One region of the Pseudomonas sp. ADAK2 TE3594 genome, then DNA from elsewhere that is predicted to be linked to it. Evidence: predicted binding sites of a transcription regulator. Region 1 holds the regulator's gene; each other region holds the start of a gene.

Region 1 (4,212 bases):
GCAGCGATTTTTGCAGCGGTCGGCTACTGGAACATCAGCCCGGAACGCTTTCTCGACAAACCGGTGGTGAAGGTCGATGAAAGCGCGATCGACTATTACGCCGTCAACGCCCACAGCGTGCAGTTCCTGCCCGACGGCAAACTGCAATACGAAATGACGTCGGACAAGGTCGAACACCTGAAAGCGACCGAAGTGACGCTGCTGACCAATCCTGACCTGAATATGTTCCGTGGCACCGAGTTCCCCTGGCATGTCCAGAGCGAGCGCGGCGAAGTCAATCCGGACGGCACTCAGGTCGAGCTGATTGATTCGGTACGTATCACTCGTTTCGACGAAAAAAACCGTAAAACCCTGATTACCACCACCCGTATGACCGTGTTCCCGCAGCAGCAATATGCGCAGACCGATCAACCCGTTAGAATCGACGGCGCTGGCGGTGTATCGACAGGCAACGGAATGAAAGCGTACTTGAAAGAAAGCAGGATACACCTGCTATCGAACGTAAGAGGACAGTATGAGGCTCGTTAAAACTCTCCCTATTTTGCTCAGTCTGGGCGCAGCACTGGGAAGCGTGAGCGCCTGGGCTCTGCCGAACGATCAAGAGCAGCCTATCCGCATTCAGGCCGACGATGCCCAACTGGACGACAAGAATGGCGTTGCCACCTATAAAGGTGATGTGATCATCACCCAGGGCTCGATGATCGTTAAAGGCAACACCGTGACCATCACCCGCACACCTACCGGCGACATTGACGTGGTGACTTCGGTGGGCAACCTCGCCTACTTTGAGCAACTGCAGACCGCTGGCGACACCAAGCCTGTTCAGGGCTGGGGGGTGACCATCCAGTACCACGCCGCACAAAACCGCGTCGTGCTGATCGACAAGGCAAAAGTCGTCGACAAAGACAACAACACCACCCAAGGCGAGAAAATCGTCTACGACACGGTGAAAAAGCTTGCGAGCGCCGGTCGCGCCACGGGTAACAAGGTCACCGAGACACGTCCTCGCATCGACATGGTGATCCAGCCGAAGAAGAAAACCGACGAGCAAAAGGCCCAGTAATGGCAACTCTGAAAGCTCAGCATCTGGCCAAGAGCTACAAGAGCCGTCAGGTCGTGCGCGACGTCAGCCTGTCCATCGACAGCGGTCAGATCGTCGGCCTGCTTGGCCCTAACGGCGCCGGTAAAACCACCTGTTTCTACATGATTGTCGGCCTGGTACAGGCCGATCAGGGTCGCGTACTGATCGACGACCTGGATGTCAGCCACCAGCCGATGCACGGTCGTGCGAAGGCGGGTATCGGCTATCTTCCGCAAGAAGCGTCGATCTTCCGCAAACTGTCGGTGGCCGACAACATCATGGCCATCCTCGAGACACGCAAGGAACTCGACAAGGCCGGTCGTCGCAAAGAGCTGGAAAGCCTGCTGCAGGAATTTCACATCCACCACATCCGCGACAACCTCGGCATGAGCCTGTCCGGTGGTGAACGCCGCCGCGTGGAAATCGCCCGGGCACTGGCCACCAATCCGAAATTCATCCTCCTCGACGAACCCTTCGCCGGTGTGGACCCGATTTCGGTGGGCGACATCAAGCAGATCATTCATCACCTCAAGGCCAAAGGCATTGGTGTGCTGATCACGGACCACAACGTCCGCGAAACCCTAGATATCTGCGAAACCGCCTACATCGTCAACGACGGCCAACTGATCGCTGAAGGTGACTCCGCCACCATCCTGGCCAATGAGCTGGTCAAGGAAGTGTATCTGGGTCATGAGTTCCGCCTGTAAGCACTGAGGTGCCCGGGTCGCCGAGAGCGCGCGCACTTCAATAAAAAATCAATAAGTTTTTATTGTTACAGCGCTCTAGGCAAACACTTCAGTTTCAGGCATATAATTTGCTTATGTTTGGCGCTTCGGCGCCCTGTAGTGGATGGCGCATGTGCGCCGGCGAATAAGGTGTTAAGCCCCTGCCATGAAACCATCGCTAGTCTTGAGAATGGGCCAGCAGCTGACGATGACACCGCAGCTGCAACAGGCCATCCGCCTGCTCCAATTGTCGACCCTGGACCTGCAACAGGAAATCCAGGAGGCCCTGGAGTCCAATCCGATGCTCGAACGCCAGGAAGAAGGCGACGACTTCGATAACGCCGACCCCTTGGCCGATAGCGCCGAACAGAAACCCAACGCCGACATTCAGGAACCCTCCTACCAGGAAACCGCCCCAACGGTGGACAACCTCGAGGAAGGCGACTGGAATGAGCGCATTCCCAACGAATTGCCCGTCGATACTGCCTGGGAAGACGTCTACCAGACCAGCGCCAGCAGCCTGCCGAGCAACGATGACGACGAGTGGGATTTCACCACCCGCACATCCGTCGGTGAAAGCCTGCAAAGCCATTTGCTCTGGCAACTGAACCTGGCACCGATGTCCGACACCGATCGCCTGATCGCCGTGACCCTGATCGACTGCATCAATAATCAGGGCTACCTGGACGAAACCCTTGAGGAAATCCTCGAGGCGTTCGACCCGGAACTGGACATCGAACTGGACGAAATCGAAGCCGTCCTGCACCGCATCCAGCAGTTCGAACCCGCAGGCATCGGCGCCCGCAACCTCGGTGAATGCCTGCTGCTGCAACTGCGCCAGCTGCCCGCCAAGACCCCTTGGCTGGCCGAGGCCAAGCGCCTGGTCACCGATTACATCGACTTGCTCGGCAGCCGCGACTACAGCCAACTGATGCGTCGCATGAAGCTCAAGGAAGATGAACTGCGTCAGGTCATCGAATTGGTCCAGAGCCTCAACCCGCGCCCAGGCTCACAAATCGAGTCCACCGAAGCCGAATACGTCGTTCCCGATGTGATTGTGCGCAAGGACAACGAGCGCTGGCTGGTGGAGTTGAATCAGGAATCGGTGCCACGCCTGCGTGTCAACGCCCAATACGCCGGTTTCGTGCGTCGCGCCGATACCAGCGCTGATAACACCTTCATGCGTAATCAGTTGCAGGAAGCTCGCTGGTTCATCAAGAGCCTGCAAAGCCGCAATGAAACCCTGATGAAAGTCGCCACCCAGATCGTCGAGCATCAACGCGGCTTTCTTGAATACGGTGACGAAGCCATGAAGCCGTTGGTGCTGCACGACATCGCCGAAGCGGTGGGCATGCATGAATCGACGATTTCACGGGTGACCACGCAAAAATTCATGCATACCCCGCGGGGCATCTATGAACTGAAATACTTTTTTTCCAGCCACGTCAGTACCTCAGAAGGCGGTGAATGCTCGTCCACGGCGATCCGCGCGATCATCAAAAAACTGGTTGCCGCGGAAAATCAGAAAAAGCCGTTGAGTGACAGCAAGATCGCTGGTTTACTGGAGGCACAAGGCATTCAGGTGGCTCGCCGCACCGTCGCCAAGTACCGCGAATCCCTCGGGATCGCGCCTTCGAGCGAACGCAAGCGGTTGATGTAGAGCCACGCCACAGCGTTCCAGTGGTAGATCATCTGATCTACCGCTTTATGCACTGGCAACGAAGGAGAAGCTGTATGCAAGTCAACATCAGTGGACACCAACTGGAAGTGACCGAACCTCTTCGCACCTACATCGGCGAAAAACTCGAACGATTAGAGAGGCATTTCGACAAGATCACCAACGTGCAGGTCACGATGACGGTCGAGAAGCTCAAGCAGAAAATCGAAGCCACGCTGCATATTCCCGGCAATGAAGTGGTCGCTAATGCGGAACATACCGATATGTACGCAGCGATCGACGCACTGACCGACAAGCTGGATAAACAACTCAAAAAGCATAAGGAAAAGACCCAGAGCCTCCTCCAGGGCGCGACCGGTCGTTAACACTCCCAACCCATGATCCGACTTGAAAGCATCCTGACCCCCGGCCGTTCCCTGGTGAACGTGCCGGGCGGCAGTAAAAAGAAAGCCCTCGAGCAAATTGCCAACCTCATCCATCGCGAAGTGCCGGATCTGGCCATGCAGGATGTCTTCGAGAGTCTGGTCGCCCGTGAAAAACTCGGCTCCACCGGTTTTGGCAACGGCATCGCCATCCCCCACTGCCGTCTCAAGGGCTGCGAATCGCCCATCAGTGCCTTGATGCACCTGGATGCACCCATCGATTTCGACGCCATCGACGGTGCGCCGGTTGACCTGCTGTTTGTACTGCTGGTCCCGGAAGCCGCCACCGATGCACACCTGGAATTG
Region 2 (4,212 bases), 660 kb from region 1:
GGGGAGGCACCGTCGCAGCGAACCTTGACCGTGACCCGACCCAGAGGCCTCGCGGGGCTCTCGAGGGTGGCTGTCAATTCCTTGTCGCACATAGGCATGCGCAGGCGCGGATCGAGCTGGTTGACCTCGATTTCGTAGCGTCCTTGTGTTTGACTCGTGGCCAGATAGTCTTCTACGGTGAATTCAAGAAAGCCCTGAGTGACGCCGATAAGCATGTCAGGCAAGGTAACTGCGTCAGCAAGGGCAGGGCTGCCAGCGTTGAACAGGCAAGCGGCCGACATCGCACAGAGTAATCTGCGGCAGGTTGATGTCAGGTGTCGGAAAAATGTCGGTTCTGTGTTCATAAAAGTTAAAAAGCAAGCGCCGTGCCGTTTAGTGATGAATGTGCGTCGCAAACACACTTAGCGTTGGTGTAGGAGTCTGGGCATGGCTGGTGTAATGGATTCGGTGAACCAGCGCACGCAACTGGTAGGGCAGAATCGCCTTGAGCTGTTGTTGTTCCGTCTTGACGGCCAGCAGCTGTATGGCATCAACGTATTCAAGGTTCGTGAGGTGCTGCAATGCCCCAAGCTGACCCTGATGCCCAAGTCCAGTCCTGTCGTGTGCGGTGTGGCGAATATTCGGGGGGCGACCATTCCGATTCTGGATCTGGCAATGGCGACCGGTTCCGGAGCGCTGAAAGATCAAAGCAATCCCTTCGTGATCATCACGGAGTACAACACCAAGACCCAGGGTTTCCTGGTTCGGTCGGTGGAGCGCATCGTCAACATGAACTGGGAGGAGATTCATCCGCCACCCAAGGGCACCGGGCGCGATCATTACTTGACGGCTGTGACTCGGGTCGACAATCAGTTAGTCGAAATCATCGACGTCGAGAAGGTGCTGGCGGAAGTGGCACCGACTCCTGAAGCGATTTCGGTGGGCGTGGTGGATGTCGAGACTCAGCACAAGGCGTTGTCCTTGCGCGTGCTGACGGTCGATGACTCATCGGTGGCGCGCAAGCAGGTGACCCGTTGCCTGCAAACGGTCGGTGTCGAAGTGGTCGCGTTGAACGACGGCAAACAAGCGCTGGATTACCTGCGCAAGCTGGTCGACGAGGGCAAGAAGCCGGAAGAAGAGTTCCTGATGATGATTTCCGACATCGAGATGCCGGAGATGGACGGGTACACCCTGACGGCCGAGATCCGCAACGACCCGCGCATGCAAAAGCTGCATATCATCCTGCACACTTCGTTGTCGGGTGTGTTCAATCAGGCGATGGTCAAGAAGGTCGGTGCCGATGACTTCCTGGCCAAATTCCGTCCTGATGACCTGGCATCCCGGGTAGTCGACCGGATCAAAGCAGCAGATAACAGCTAGGGGCCTTCTGTCCCTGGCGGTCAACACGATTTAAGAGGCGGCATCTTTGTCTACGGGTAATTTGGATTTTGAACAGTTCCGGGTATTCCTGGAAAAAGCCTGTGGCATTTTGCTCGGTGAAAACAAGCAATACCTGGTCTCGAGCCGTCTCAACAAACTGATGGAACAGCAGGGCATCAAATCGCTGGGTGAGCTGGTTCAGCGCATCCAGACTCAGCCGCGCAGCGGTTTGCGCGAGATGGTGGTGGATGCCATGACCACCAACGAAACCTTGTGGTTTCGTGACACCTATCCGTTTGAAGTCTTGAAGAACAAGGTATTGCCCGAAGCGATCAAGGCAGCCCCCGGCCAGCGCCTGCGGATCTGGTCGGCAGCGTGTTCGTCGGGCCAGGAACCGTATTCGTTGTCGATGTCCATTGATGAGTTCGAGCGGGTCAACATGGGCCAGTTGAAGATGGGCGTGCAGATCGTTGCCACTGACCTGTCCGGCACTATGCTGACCAACTGCAAAACCGGCGAGTACGACAGCCTGGCCATCGGCCGCGGTCTGTCGCCCGAGCGCCTTCAGCGTTACTTCGACCCGAAAGGGCCGGGACGCTGGGCGATCAAGGCGCCGATCAAGAGTCGGGTGGAATTTCGCTCGTTCAACCTGCTCGACAGCTACGCGGCCCTGGGCAAGTTCGATATCGTGTTCTGCCGCAACGTGCTGATCTACTTCTCCGCCGAGGTGAAGAAAGACATCCTGTTGCGCATTCACAGCACGCTGAAGCCGGGCGGTTATCTGTTCCTTGGCGCGTCCGAAGCGCTGAACGGTTTGCCGGATCATTACCAGATGGTCCAGTGCAGCCCGGGGATCATTTACCAGGCGAAGTGATGCAAAAGCGGCAGGCATAAAAACGGGAGTCCTCAGGGGCTCCCGTTTTTTTTGTGCCTGATTTCTCATTCTCGCCGCATCACCTGTAGGAGCGAGGCTTGCCCGCGAAGGCGATGTGTCAGTCAGCGATTTTGTGTCTGATACACCGCCTTCGCGGGCAAGCCTCGCTCCTACAGTGGTCGGTGTAGCTCGTCGGAAGCGGCAGAAAAGCGGCAGGCGGCGGAAATCGGTTGCCGCTTTTCTGGCATTGCCGCCTTGCCACTGCCTGCAAAGCCCCGGTTTACGGGCTTTTTTGAATTGGCACGCCGCTTGCTATGTCCATGTTACGAAAAATCAGGTCACCCGAAGGTTTCCCGACATGAGCATCAGCTTCGATAAAGCGCTCGGTATCCACGAACAAGCCCTGGGCTTCCGCGCTCAGCGTGCCGAAGTCCTGGCCAACAACATCGCCAACGCCGACACCCCGAACTACAAGGCTCGGGATCTGGACTTCTCGAAAGTGCTCGCCGAGCAGAACGAGAAAACCAAAAACGGCAGGTTCGCCTTGAACATGACCAACAGCCGTCACATCGAAGCTGAAGGCCTGGGCAATGGCGACGAGTCGCTGATGTATCGCACGCCGATGCAACCGTCGATCGACCAGAACACCGTGGACGCCCAACTGGAACAGTCGAACTACGCGGAAAACGCGGTTAACTTCCAGGCCAGCTTCACCCTGCTCAACAGTAAATTCAAAGGGCTGGTGTCAGCCCTGCGCGGAGAGTAATCCATGTCTCTATCCAGTGTTTTCAACATTGCCGGTAGCGGCATGAGTGCCCAGACCACTCGCTTGAACACCGTCGCCTCGAACATCGCCAACGCCGAGACCGTCTCGTCGAGCATCGACCAGACTTATCGCGCCCGTCACCCGGTGTTCGCCACCATGTTCCAGGGCGGCCAGAGCGGCGGCAGCGATTCGCTGTTCCAGAACCAGGACGCTGCCGGTCAAGGCGTGCAAGTACTGGGCGTGGTCGAAGACCAGAGCAATCTTGAAGCGCGCTACGAGCCGAACCATCCGGCTGCCGATGCCAAGGGCTACGTCTACTACCCCAACGTCAACGTCGTCGAAGAAATGGCCGACATGATTTCCGCGAGCCGTTCGTTCCAGACCAACGCCGAGATGATGAACACCGCCAAAACCATGATGCAGAAGGTCCTGACCCTCGGTCAGTGATAAGGGGCGATTCGTATGAGCGTTATCAGCGATGTTCTGGCCAACTCTTCGGTCCAGACCACTACCAACAAAGACAGCCTGACCTCGGCCGCTACCGGCGGCCAGGCGCTGGGCAAGGACGCGTTCCTGCAACTGCTGGTAACTCAGCTGAAAAACCAGAACCCGCTCGATCCTCAGGACAACAGCGAGTTCGTGGCCCAGCTGGCGCAGTTCAGTAGCCTGGAAGGTATCACCACGCTGAACGATACAGTCAGCGGCCTTGCCAGCAGCTACAGCTCCTCGCAAGCCTTGCAGGCTTCTTCGCTGGTGGGCCGTTCGGTCATCGCGCAGACCGACAAAGCCGTGGTCGACACCTCCAAGAGCCTCAACGGGACCGTCGTGGTGCCAACTTCGGTTGCCGCCGCCACCGTCAAGATCAACAACTCGGAAGGCAAGACCATCCGTACTCTCGAGTTGGGCAGTCAAAGTGCCGGCAACACCAGTTTCATCTGGGACGGCAAGGACGATGCGGGCGCGGTAGCACCGGCGGGTACTTACACCTTCGGCGCGACGGCCACCATCGATAGCAAGGCGACATCGCTGATTACTTATCTGCCGGCGACCGTTAACAGCGTGACCATCAGCCAGACCGGCGGTGAGTTGATGCTGAACCTGGCAGGCATGGGCAGCGTTGCCCTGTCCAAAGTACAAACCATTGGTATATAGAGCCGACTAACACGGCACAAAGGAGTGGAATATGTCTTTCAGTATCGGCCTTAGCGGTCTC
Region 3 (4,212 bases), 750 kb from region 1:
ATCAACGTCGCTCGCGGCGAAGTGGGCGGTGAGCACGGCAATGCGATCTACCTGCACTGCCCGAACCTGATCAATATTCAGTTCCAGGCGTTGCGTCCGAAGTTCGAGGCGATTGGCGGGGTATTTGGCGTCAAGCGCGTAGGGCTGATGCCCAGCGAGCGTCGGCATATGGAACTCAATGCCTTGCTCGGTGCCTTGGAGTTTCCGGTGCTGTCGATCGACATGGGCGGCTCCATTGTCGCGGCCAACCGTGCGGCAGCGCAGTTGCTCGGGGTGCGGGTGGACGAGGTGCCGGGGATTCCGCTGTCGCGGTACGCCGAGGATTTTGATTTGCCGGAACTGGTACGTGCCAACAAGTCACGGATCAACGGCTTGCGGGTCAAGGTCAAGGGCGATGTGTTTCTCGCCGACATCGCACCGCTGCAGTCGGAGCATGACGAAAGCGAGGCCATGGCCGGTGCAGTGTTGACGTTGCACCGGGCGGATCGGGTAGGTGAGCGCATCTATAACGTGCGCAAGCAGGAATTGCGTGGTTTCGACAGCATTTTCCAGAGCTCGAAAGTGATGGCGGCGGTGGTGCGCGAGGCACGACGCATGGCGCCACTGGATGCGCCGCTATTGATAGAAGGCGAAACCGGCACCGGCAAAGAGTTGTTGGCGCGGGCCTGTCACCTGGCGAGCCCGCGTGGGCAGTCACCGTTGATGGCGCTCAACTGCGCCGGTCTGCCGGAGTCCATGGCCGAGACTGAATTGTTCGGCTATGGCCCCGGCGCCTTCGAAGGGGCGCGGGCCGAAGGCAAGCTTGGGCTGTTGGAGTTGACGGCGGGCGGAACGTTGTTCCTCGACGGCGTCGGCGAAATGAGCCCGCGCTTGCAGGTGAAATTGCTGCGCTTCTTGCAGGATGGCTGCTTCCGTCGTGTCGGTAGCGATGAAGAGGTCTATCTGGATGTGCGGGTGATCTGCGCCACTCAGGTGGATTTGTCCGAGCTGTGCGCTCGCGGTGAGTTTCGCCAGGATTTGTACCACCGTTTGAACGTGCTCTCGCTGCACATCCCACCGCTGCGCGAATGCCTCGACGGACTGGCGCCGCTGGTGGAGCACTTTCTCGATCAGGCCAGTCGGCAGATCGGTTGCCCGTTGCCGAAACTGGCGCCGGCGGCGATGGAGCGACTCAGTCATTATCATTGGCCGGGTAACGTGCGGCAGTTGGAAAACGTACTGTTCCAGGCCGTTTCCCTGTGCGATGGCGGCACCGTCAAAGCCGAGCATATTCGCCTGCCGGACTACGGCGTGCGTCAGCCGCTTGGCGATTTTTCTCTTGAGGGTGGTTTGGACGAGATTGTCGGGCGCTTTGAGAAAGCGGTGCTGGAGCGTTTGTATTCCGAGCATCCGAGCAGTCGGCAACTGGGCAAGCGGCTGGGGGTTTCGCATACGACCATTGCCAATAAGTTGCGTGAGTATGAGGTTGGCAAGACTGAGTCTTAGCTGAGCCTTGCTGTGTTTGTGCTGGCTTCATCGCGGGCAAGCCCGCTCCCACAAAGATCTTCATGGGTCACTCAATCTGTGAACACCAAGTAACCTGTGGGAGCGGGCTTGCCCGCGATAACGTCGGTACAGGCAACACTCAGGTCAAGCGTTGCCACCAAACGGCATAACACCGCCGGTTTTTCGTCTTCGATACATTTCCCCAATCCTCTCTGAATCCCTCAAGTCCTTTGTTTGCCGGGCCCTGCGCCGCCAGAAAAAAGTTGGTCTGCAAATTGCTTATGGCTCAGCAGTACAGCGGTGGGCGGCAAACGTCCGGCATGCAGAGGAAAGAGTGTGGACAAGTACCTTTATGTGGCAATGACCGGCGCCAGCCAGAATGCACTGGCGCAGAAGGCTCATGCCAACAACCTGGCGAACATCTCTACCAACGGTTTTCAGAAGGACCTGGAACAGGCCCGTTCGATGCCGGTGTTTGGTGACAGCTTTCCGGCGCGTGCGTTTGCCATGACCGAGCGTCCGGCCACCGACTTCTCCCCGGGTGCGCTGGTGCAAACCGGTCGCGACCTCGACGTTGCGGTGCAGGGCAATGGCTGGATCGCGGTGCAGAACCCCAATGGCGGTGAAAGCTACGTGCGCACCGGTAGCCTGAACGTTGACGCCTTGGGCGTGCTGCGTGCCGGCAATGGTATGCCGGTGGTAGGCAATGGCGGGCCGATTGCCGTGCCGCCCGAGCAGCAAATCGAAGTCGGCGAAGACGGCACCATCAGCATTCGTGCGATGGGCGAAGGTCCACGGGTGATGGCCGAAGTCGACCGCATCAAACTGGTCAACCCGGACTTCAAGAACATGACCAAAGGCCTGGACGGTTCGATCCACACCAAGGACGGCAAGCCGGCGCAAGCCGATGCCAACGTCAAACTGGTGTCCGGGTTCCTGGAGTCGAGCAACGTCAATGCCGTGGAAGAAATGACCTCGGTGCTGGCGCTGGCCAAGCAGTTCGAGCTGCACATCAAGATGATGAACACCGCCAAAGACGATGACCAGGCCATGGCTCGGGTCTTGCAGATCAGCTAATTATCAGAACGTCGCGCCGTAAAACAGGCGCACGAGGAGAATCGAATGCTTCCGGCTCTATGGGTTGCCAAAACAGGTCTGTCCGCCCAGGACACCAACCTCACCACCATTTCCAACAACCTGGCGAACGTATCGACCACGGGTTTCAAACGTGACCGCGCCGAGTTCCAGGACTTGCTGTATCAGATCAAACGCCAGCCGGGCGCCCAGTCGACCCAGGACAGCGAATTGCCGTCGGGTCTGCAAGTGGGTACCGGTGTGCGCATCGTCGGCACCCAGAAAAACTTCACTGCCGGCAGCCTGCAAACCACCGAGCAGCCGCTTGACCTGGCCGTCGACGGTCGCGGTTTCTTCCAGATTCTGCAGCCGGACGGCACCACGGCCTACACCCGTGACGGTACGTTCCACCTGGATTCCAACGGTCAGATCGTCAACGCCAGCGGCTTCGCCCTGGAGCCGGCCATTGTCATTCCGAACGACGCCCAGACGTTCACCGTCGGCCGTGACGGCACGGTGTCCGTCACTGTTGCCGGCAACCCGGCCTCCCAGGTGATCGGCAACCTGCAAACCGCCGACTTCATCAACCCGGCCGGTCTGCAAGCGGTGGGTAACAACCTGTTCCTGGAAACCGCTGCCAGTGGCGCGCCGCAAATCGGCACGCCGGGCCTCGCCGGTTTCGGTACCACGCTGCAGAACACCCTGGAAACGTCCAACGTCAGCACCGTTGAAGAGATGGTCAACATGATCACCACTCAGCGCGCTTACGAGATGAACTCCAAGGTGATCTCCACCGCCGACCAGATGCTCTCGTTCGTAACGCAGAATCTGTAATCAAGTCTATGAGGCGGCCATGAGGTCGCCTGCAATACCGTGAGGTAGGGTCATGAATCGCTTTGTATCTGTTCTGGCACTGAGTGGGGCCGTCGTGCTCGCGGGCTGCGTCGCTCCGCCGCCCAAGCCTAATGACCCTTTCTACGCCCCGGTGTTGCCGCGCACGCCGCTGCCGGCTGCCGCCAATAACGGCTCGATCTACCAGGCCGGTTTCGAACAGAACCTGTACAGCGACCGCAAGGCGTTCCGGGTCGGTGACATCATCACCATCACCCTGAACGAGCGCACCCAGGCGAGCAAGAACGCCAACTCGCAGATCGACAAGAACAGCGATAACAAGGTTGGCCTGACCTCGTTGTTTGGCTCCAGCCTGACCACCAATAACCCGATCGGTGGCAATGACTTGAGTCTGAACGCCGGCTATAGCGCCGACCGCTCAACGAAGGGCGACAGCAAGTCCGGCCAGAGTAACAGCCTGACCGGTTCGATCACCGTGACCGTCGCTGACGTGTTGCCCAATGGCATCATCGCCGTGCGCGGCGAGAAGTGGCTGACCCTCAACACCGGTGATGAACTGGTGCGGATTGCCGGCCTCGTTCGCGCCGATGACATCGCCACCGACAACACCGTGTCGTCGACCCGCGTCGCCGATGCACGCATCACCTATTCGGGCACCGGCGCGTTTGCCGATGCGAGTCAGCCAGGCTGGTTCGACCGTTTCTTCCTCAGCCCGCTGTTCCCTTTCTAGGTGGCTATGTTGAATCTTAAACACCTGATGGTGGGCGTCCTGTTGCTGTCCGCGGCCTTCGACGCTCAAGC
Region 4 (4,212 bases), 6.2 Mb from region 1:
GTGTATTTGTAGATCTGCGCGGCGGCGGGCAGGGCGATCAGCGCAAGCAGGCATAACAACAATGAGCGCATTGCAGGCTTCCATTGGCCGTTGGGCGAGTGTCCGGCCCTGTTCCGTTCTTGGCGACTAAGCGCTGAGCATAGAGCACTTCAGCGCACATCGGCAGGTCGGCTCAGCGGCTGGCGCTGCACAACTCAGCGGTGGCGCGTACCTGGGCAAGCTCACGCAATGGCGCGTGGGCGCCGGCTTTATTGGCCTTGGCCAGCCAGGATGGGCACTGCGGGTCGTTGCGATAAGGGCTGAAATCGGCCAGTTGTTGCAGCAGGCGTTTTTGTAACCGGTCAAGTTGCGGGCGGATCTGCCCGACGAGATCGGGGCGGGGATCGTTGGGTGCCTTGCCTTGGGCATGCCAGTCAGACAAGTGCGCGTATTGCACCAGTTTGTTGGCCTCGATCTGCGCCGAGAAGAACTGTTCGACGGCTTCGTTGCTCAATTTATAGGCAGGTGCCAGGGCGACAGCACCGGCAATGACTTCGCGCTCGCGCTGCCGGTCTTCGACAGGTTTGCCGCTGTCCCATTTGCTCAGCGCAACCTGATCGGCAATTGCCAGGCGTTCTTCGATGGTGCCAAGCAATGGGGCGAGGGCGGCAGGTGCCGGGCTGGCAAAAGCGCTGTTGGCCAGCAGGGCGGTGAGCAGGGCAAGGCATGGGCGTAGGCGCATGGGGGCATCTCGGCTTTATCGGATGAAGGCCATGATGCACGCAACCGGGCATCCGATGACAGACGGTCGCCCATAAAAAAGGCCTCCCGAAGGAGGCCTCTCTTTTGTCACGCCGCGTAGCGCGACGCTACCGGATCAGCAGCTGTAGTACAGCTCATATTCCAGTGGGTGTACGAAGGTACGAACCTTGATTTCTTCTTCGCTTTTCAGAGCGATGTAAGCGTCGATGAAGTCGTCGCTGAAAACGCCGCCTTTGGTCAGGAACGCACGACCTTTGTCCAGCTCTTCCAGGGCTTCTTTCAGGCTGCCGCAAACTTGTGGGATCTCTTTCGCCTCTTCAGGCGGCAGGTCGTACAGGTTTTTGTCAGCTGCGTCGCCAGGGTGGATCTTGTTCTGGATGCCGTCCAGGCCAGCCATCAACAGTGCAGCGAAGCCCAGGTACGGGTTAGCTGCCGGATCCGGGAAGCGAGCTTCGATACGGCGAGCGCGAGGGCTGGACACGTAAGGAATACGGATCGAAGCCGAACGGTTGCGAGCCGAGTAAGCCAGCATCACTGGAGCTTCGAAACCTGGGACCAGACGCTTGTAGGAGTTGGTCGACGGGTTGGTGAAGCCGTTCAGGGCCTTACCGTGCTTGATGATGCCGCCGATGAAGTACAGAGCTGTATCGGACAGGCCGGCATAGCCTTCGCCAGCGAAGGTGTTCTTGCCATCTTTGGCGATGGACAGGTGAACGTGCATACCCGAACCGTTGTCGCCGTACAGAGGCTTAGGCATGAAGGTCGCGGTGCGGCCGTATGCGTCAGCAACGTTGTGTACGCAGTACTTCAGGGTTTGAACTTCGTCAGCCTTGGCAACCAGGGTGTTGAACTTCACGCCGATTTCGTTCTGACCGGCAGTCGCCACTTCGTGGTGGTGAACTTCGATGACCAGGCCCATTTCTTCCATGGCGTTGCACATGGAGGTACGGATTTCGTGGTCGTGGTCGAACGGCGGAACAGGGAAGTAGCCGCCTTTGACGCCTGGACGGTGGCCTTTGTTGCCGCCTTCCACGTCCTGGTCGGACATCCACGAACCTTGTTCGGAGAAGATTTTGAACATCGAACCGGAGATGTCGGACTTGAACTTCACTTCGTCGAAGATGAAGAACTCAGGCTCTGGACCAACGAATACGGTGTCACCGATACCGGTCGACTTCAGGTATTCCTCGGCACGCTTGGCGATCGCACGTGGGTCACGGTCGTAGCCTTGCATGGTCGAAGGCTCGATCACGTCGCAAACCAGAATCAGGGTCGGCTCTTCGGTGAACGGGTCGAGAACGGCAGTGGAGTCGTCCGGCATCAGGATCATGTCGGAAGCTTCGATGCCTTTCCAGCCAGCGATGGAGGAACCGTCGAACATTTTGCCTTCTTCGAAGAAAGCTTCATCCAGCCCATCGCGAGCCGGCATGGTCACGTGGTGCTGAGTGCCTTTGGTGTCCGTGAAGCGCAGATCAATCCACTTGACGTCATGATCTTTGATGAGTTGAACCGACTTCGACATAGTGTCCTCCGGGTGGCTTCGGGCTTAGTAGTGGATGCCCTTAGAATGTGGGTGATGCCGGCGCGAATACTCTGCCATGGCAACCTGCCTCACAAGGGAGCAAATTGCATGCCAGTGCCCCACCATGGGTTTTTTGCCCCAATATCACGCTTATAAAGGTGCAATGCCTCAAAAAGCACAAAACCTCGCCCTGTAATGTAGCGTCGAAATCCATAAATGACCTGTTTTGGTGCGCGCAAAACCTTCTGCACATTAACTGGTTAAACCTTGAGCAATTTCCGCTATAATCCGCGCCCCCCTTTTTCGGCTGGCCCAGCGCGCGCTGTTTTCATGAAACTAATCGTAAAAGTCTTCCCCGAGATCACCATCAAGAGCCGCCCGGTACGGATGCGTTTCATCCGCCAGTTGGCTAAAAACATCCGTACCGTGCTCCGCGACCTGGACCCGGCTGTGGTGGTGAACGGTGTGTGGGACAATCTCGAGCTGGAAACCCGCGTCAGTGAGCCGAAAGCCCTGAAGGAGATGACCGAGCGCCTGAGCTGCATGCCGGGCATCGCGCATTTCCTGCAGGTCGATGAATACCCGTTGGGCGACTTCGATGACATCGTCGCCAAGTGCAAACAGCATTTTGGTGACGCCCTGGCCGGGAAGATCTTTTCGGTGCGTTGCAAACGTGCCGGCAAGCACGAATTCAGCTCCATGGACGTCGAGAAATACGTTGGCAGCCAACTGCGTCGTCAGTGCGGCGCCGCCGGAATCTCGCTGAAAGAGCCGGAAATCGAAGTCCGCATCGAAATTCGCGACAAACGGTTGTTCGTGATCCACAGCCAGCACAACAGCATCGGCGGTTATCCGCTGGGTGCCCTGGAACAGACGCTTGTACTGATGTCCGGTGGCTTCGACTCCACCGTCGCCGCCTACCAGATCATGCGCCGCGGGCTGATGAGCCATTTCTGCTTCTTCAATCTGGGCGGACGTGCCCACGAACTGGGCGTCATGGAAGTCGCGCACTTCATCTGGAAGAAGTACGGCAGCTCCCAACGCGTGTTATTTGTCAGTGTGCCTTTCGAGGAAGTACTGGGAGAAATTCTCGGGAAAGTCGATAACAGTCATATGGGCGTAGTTTTGAAGCGTATGATGTTGCGCGCTGCTTCCCGTATTGCCGATCGGCTGGAGATCGAAGCGCTGGTCACCGGCGAAGCGATTTCCCAGGTATCGAGCCAGACGTTGCCGAACCTGTCCGTGATCGACTGCGTGACCGACAAGCTGGTCTTGCGCCCGCTGATCGCCAGTCACAAGCAGGACATCATCGACCTGGCCAACGAAATCGGTACTGCCGATTTCGCCAAGCACATGCCGGAATACTGCGGGGTCATCTCGGTGAACCCAAAGACCCACGCCAAGCGTCCACGCGTGGAGCATGAAGAGAAAGAATTCGACATGGCGGTACTTGAGCGTGCGCTCGAGAACGCCAAACTGGTGCCGATCGATCGCGTGATCGACGAATTGGGCCAGGATTTGCAGATCGAAGAAGTCAGCGAAGCACTGGCGGGCCAGATCATCATCGACATCCGTCACCCGGATGCCGCTGAAGACGAGCCGCTGGAACTCGCTGGCATTGAGGTGCAGACGATGCCGTTTTATGCATTGAACGCTCGTTTCAAGGAACTGGACCCTACTCGCCAGTACCTGTTGTATTGCGACAAAGGCGTGATGAGTCGCCTGCATGCCCACCATTTGCTCAGTGAGGGGCATGCCAATGTGCGCGTTTATCGACCGAGCTAAGTGCCCGGGGCTGTTTGCCTGTGGCCTGCGTCACCGGCCCCCCGACGCCGCCGTCAAGCTGTAACGGCTTTGCCGGACTCTACTGTAAATCGCTGCCAAGACTTGTCAGCACACCGAATCCTCTGATCGAGATACACAAGTGATCGAAAATCTACGCAACATCG

The links. Region 1 encodes sigma-54, which starts transcription at its own class of promoters, with help from an activator protein. Its sites were predicted from a motif close to ANTGGCATNNANNTTGCTNT; they were not measured.
Region 2: flgB (flagellar basal body rod protein FlgB) is a predicted target of sigma-54. The motif match lies at 2,530-2,549, and genes of this name have one in related genera.
Region 3: AB7M22_RS04195 (flagellar basal body rod protein FlgF) is a predicted target of sigma-54. The motif match lies at 1,748-1,767, and genes of this name have one in related genera.
Region 4: glnA (glutamate--ammonia ligase) is a predicted target of sigma-54. The motif match lies at 2,360-2,379, and genes of this name have one in related genera.

The regions. Positions count from the first base shown of each region.
Region 1 covers NZ_JBRJGV010000001.1:186,357-190,568, reverse strand. The annotation lists gene lptC (LPS export ABC transporter periplasmic protein LptC) at 1-528, shown strand, start outside; gene lptA (lipopolysaccharide transport periplasmic protein LptA) at 515-1,063, shown strand; gene lptB (LPS export ABC transporter ATP-binding protein) at 1,063-1,788, shown strand; gene AB7M22_RS00790 (RNA polymerase factor sigma-54) at 1,973-3,466, shown strand; gene hpf (ribosome hibernation-promoting factor, HPF/YfiA family) at 3,541-3,849, shown strand; gene ptsN (PTS IIA-like nitrogen regulatory protein PtsN) at 3,862-4,212, shown strand, end outside.
Region 2 covers NZ_JBRJGV010000001.1:842,693-846,904, forward strand. The annotation lists gene flgA (flagellar basal body P-ring formation chaperone FlgA) at 1-344, opposite strand, end outside; gene AB7M22_RS03735 (chemotaxis protein CheV) at 427-1,359, shown strand; gene cheR (protein-glutamate O-methyltransferase CheR) at 1,406-2,233, shown strand; gene flgB (flagellar basal body rod protein FlgB) at 2,592-2,999, shown strand; gene flgC (flagellar basal body rod protein FlgC) at 3,003-3,446, shown strand; gene flgD (flagellar hook assembly protein FlgD) at 3,462-4,151, shown strand; gene flgE (flagellar hook protein FlgE) at 4,183-4,212, shown strand, end outside.
Region 3 covers NZ_JBRJGV010000001.1:938,776-942,987, forward strand. The annotation lists gene AB7M22_RS04190 (sigma-54-dependent phenylalanine hydroxylase transcriptional regulator PhhR) at 1-1,485, shown strand, start outside; gene AB7M22_RS04195 (flagellar basal body rod protein FlgF) at 1,822-2,562, shown strand; gene flgG (flagellar basal-body rod protein FlgG) at 2,608-3,393, shown strand; gene flgH (flagellar basal body L-ring protein FlgH) at 3,446-4,141, shown strand; gene AB7M22_RS04210 (flagellar basal body P-ring protein FlgI) at 4,148-4,212, shown strand, end outside.
Region 4 covers NZ_JBRJGV010000001.1:6,382,750-6,386,961, forward strand. The annotation lists gene AB7M22_RS28765 (DUF4124 domain-containing protein) at 1-71, opposite strand, end outside; gene AB7M22_RS28770 (chorismate mutase) at 173-721, opposite strand; gene glnA (glutamate--ammonia ligase) at 857-2,263, opposite strand; gene thiI (tRNA uracil 4-sulfurtransferase ThiI) at 2,594-4,048, shown strand; gene typA (translational GTPase TypA) at 4,188-4,212, shown strand, end outside.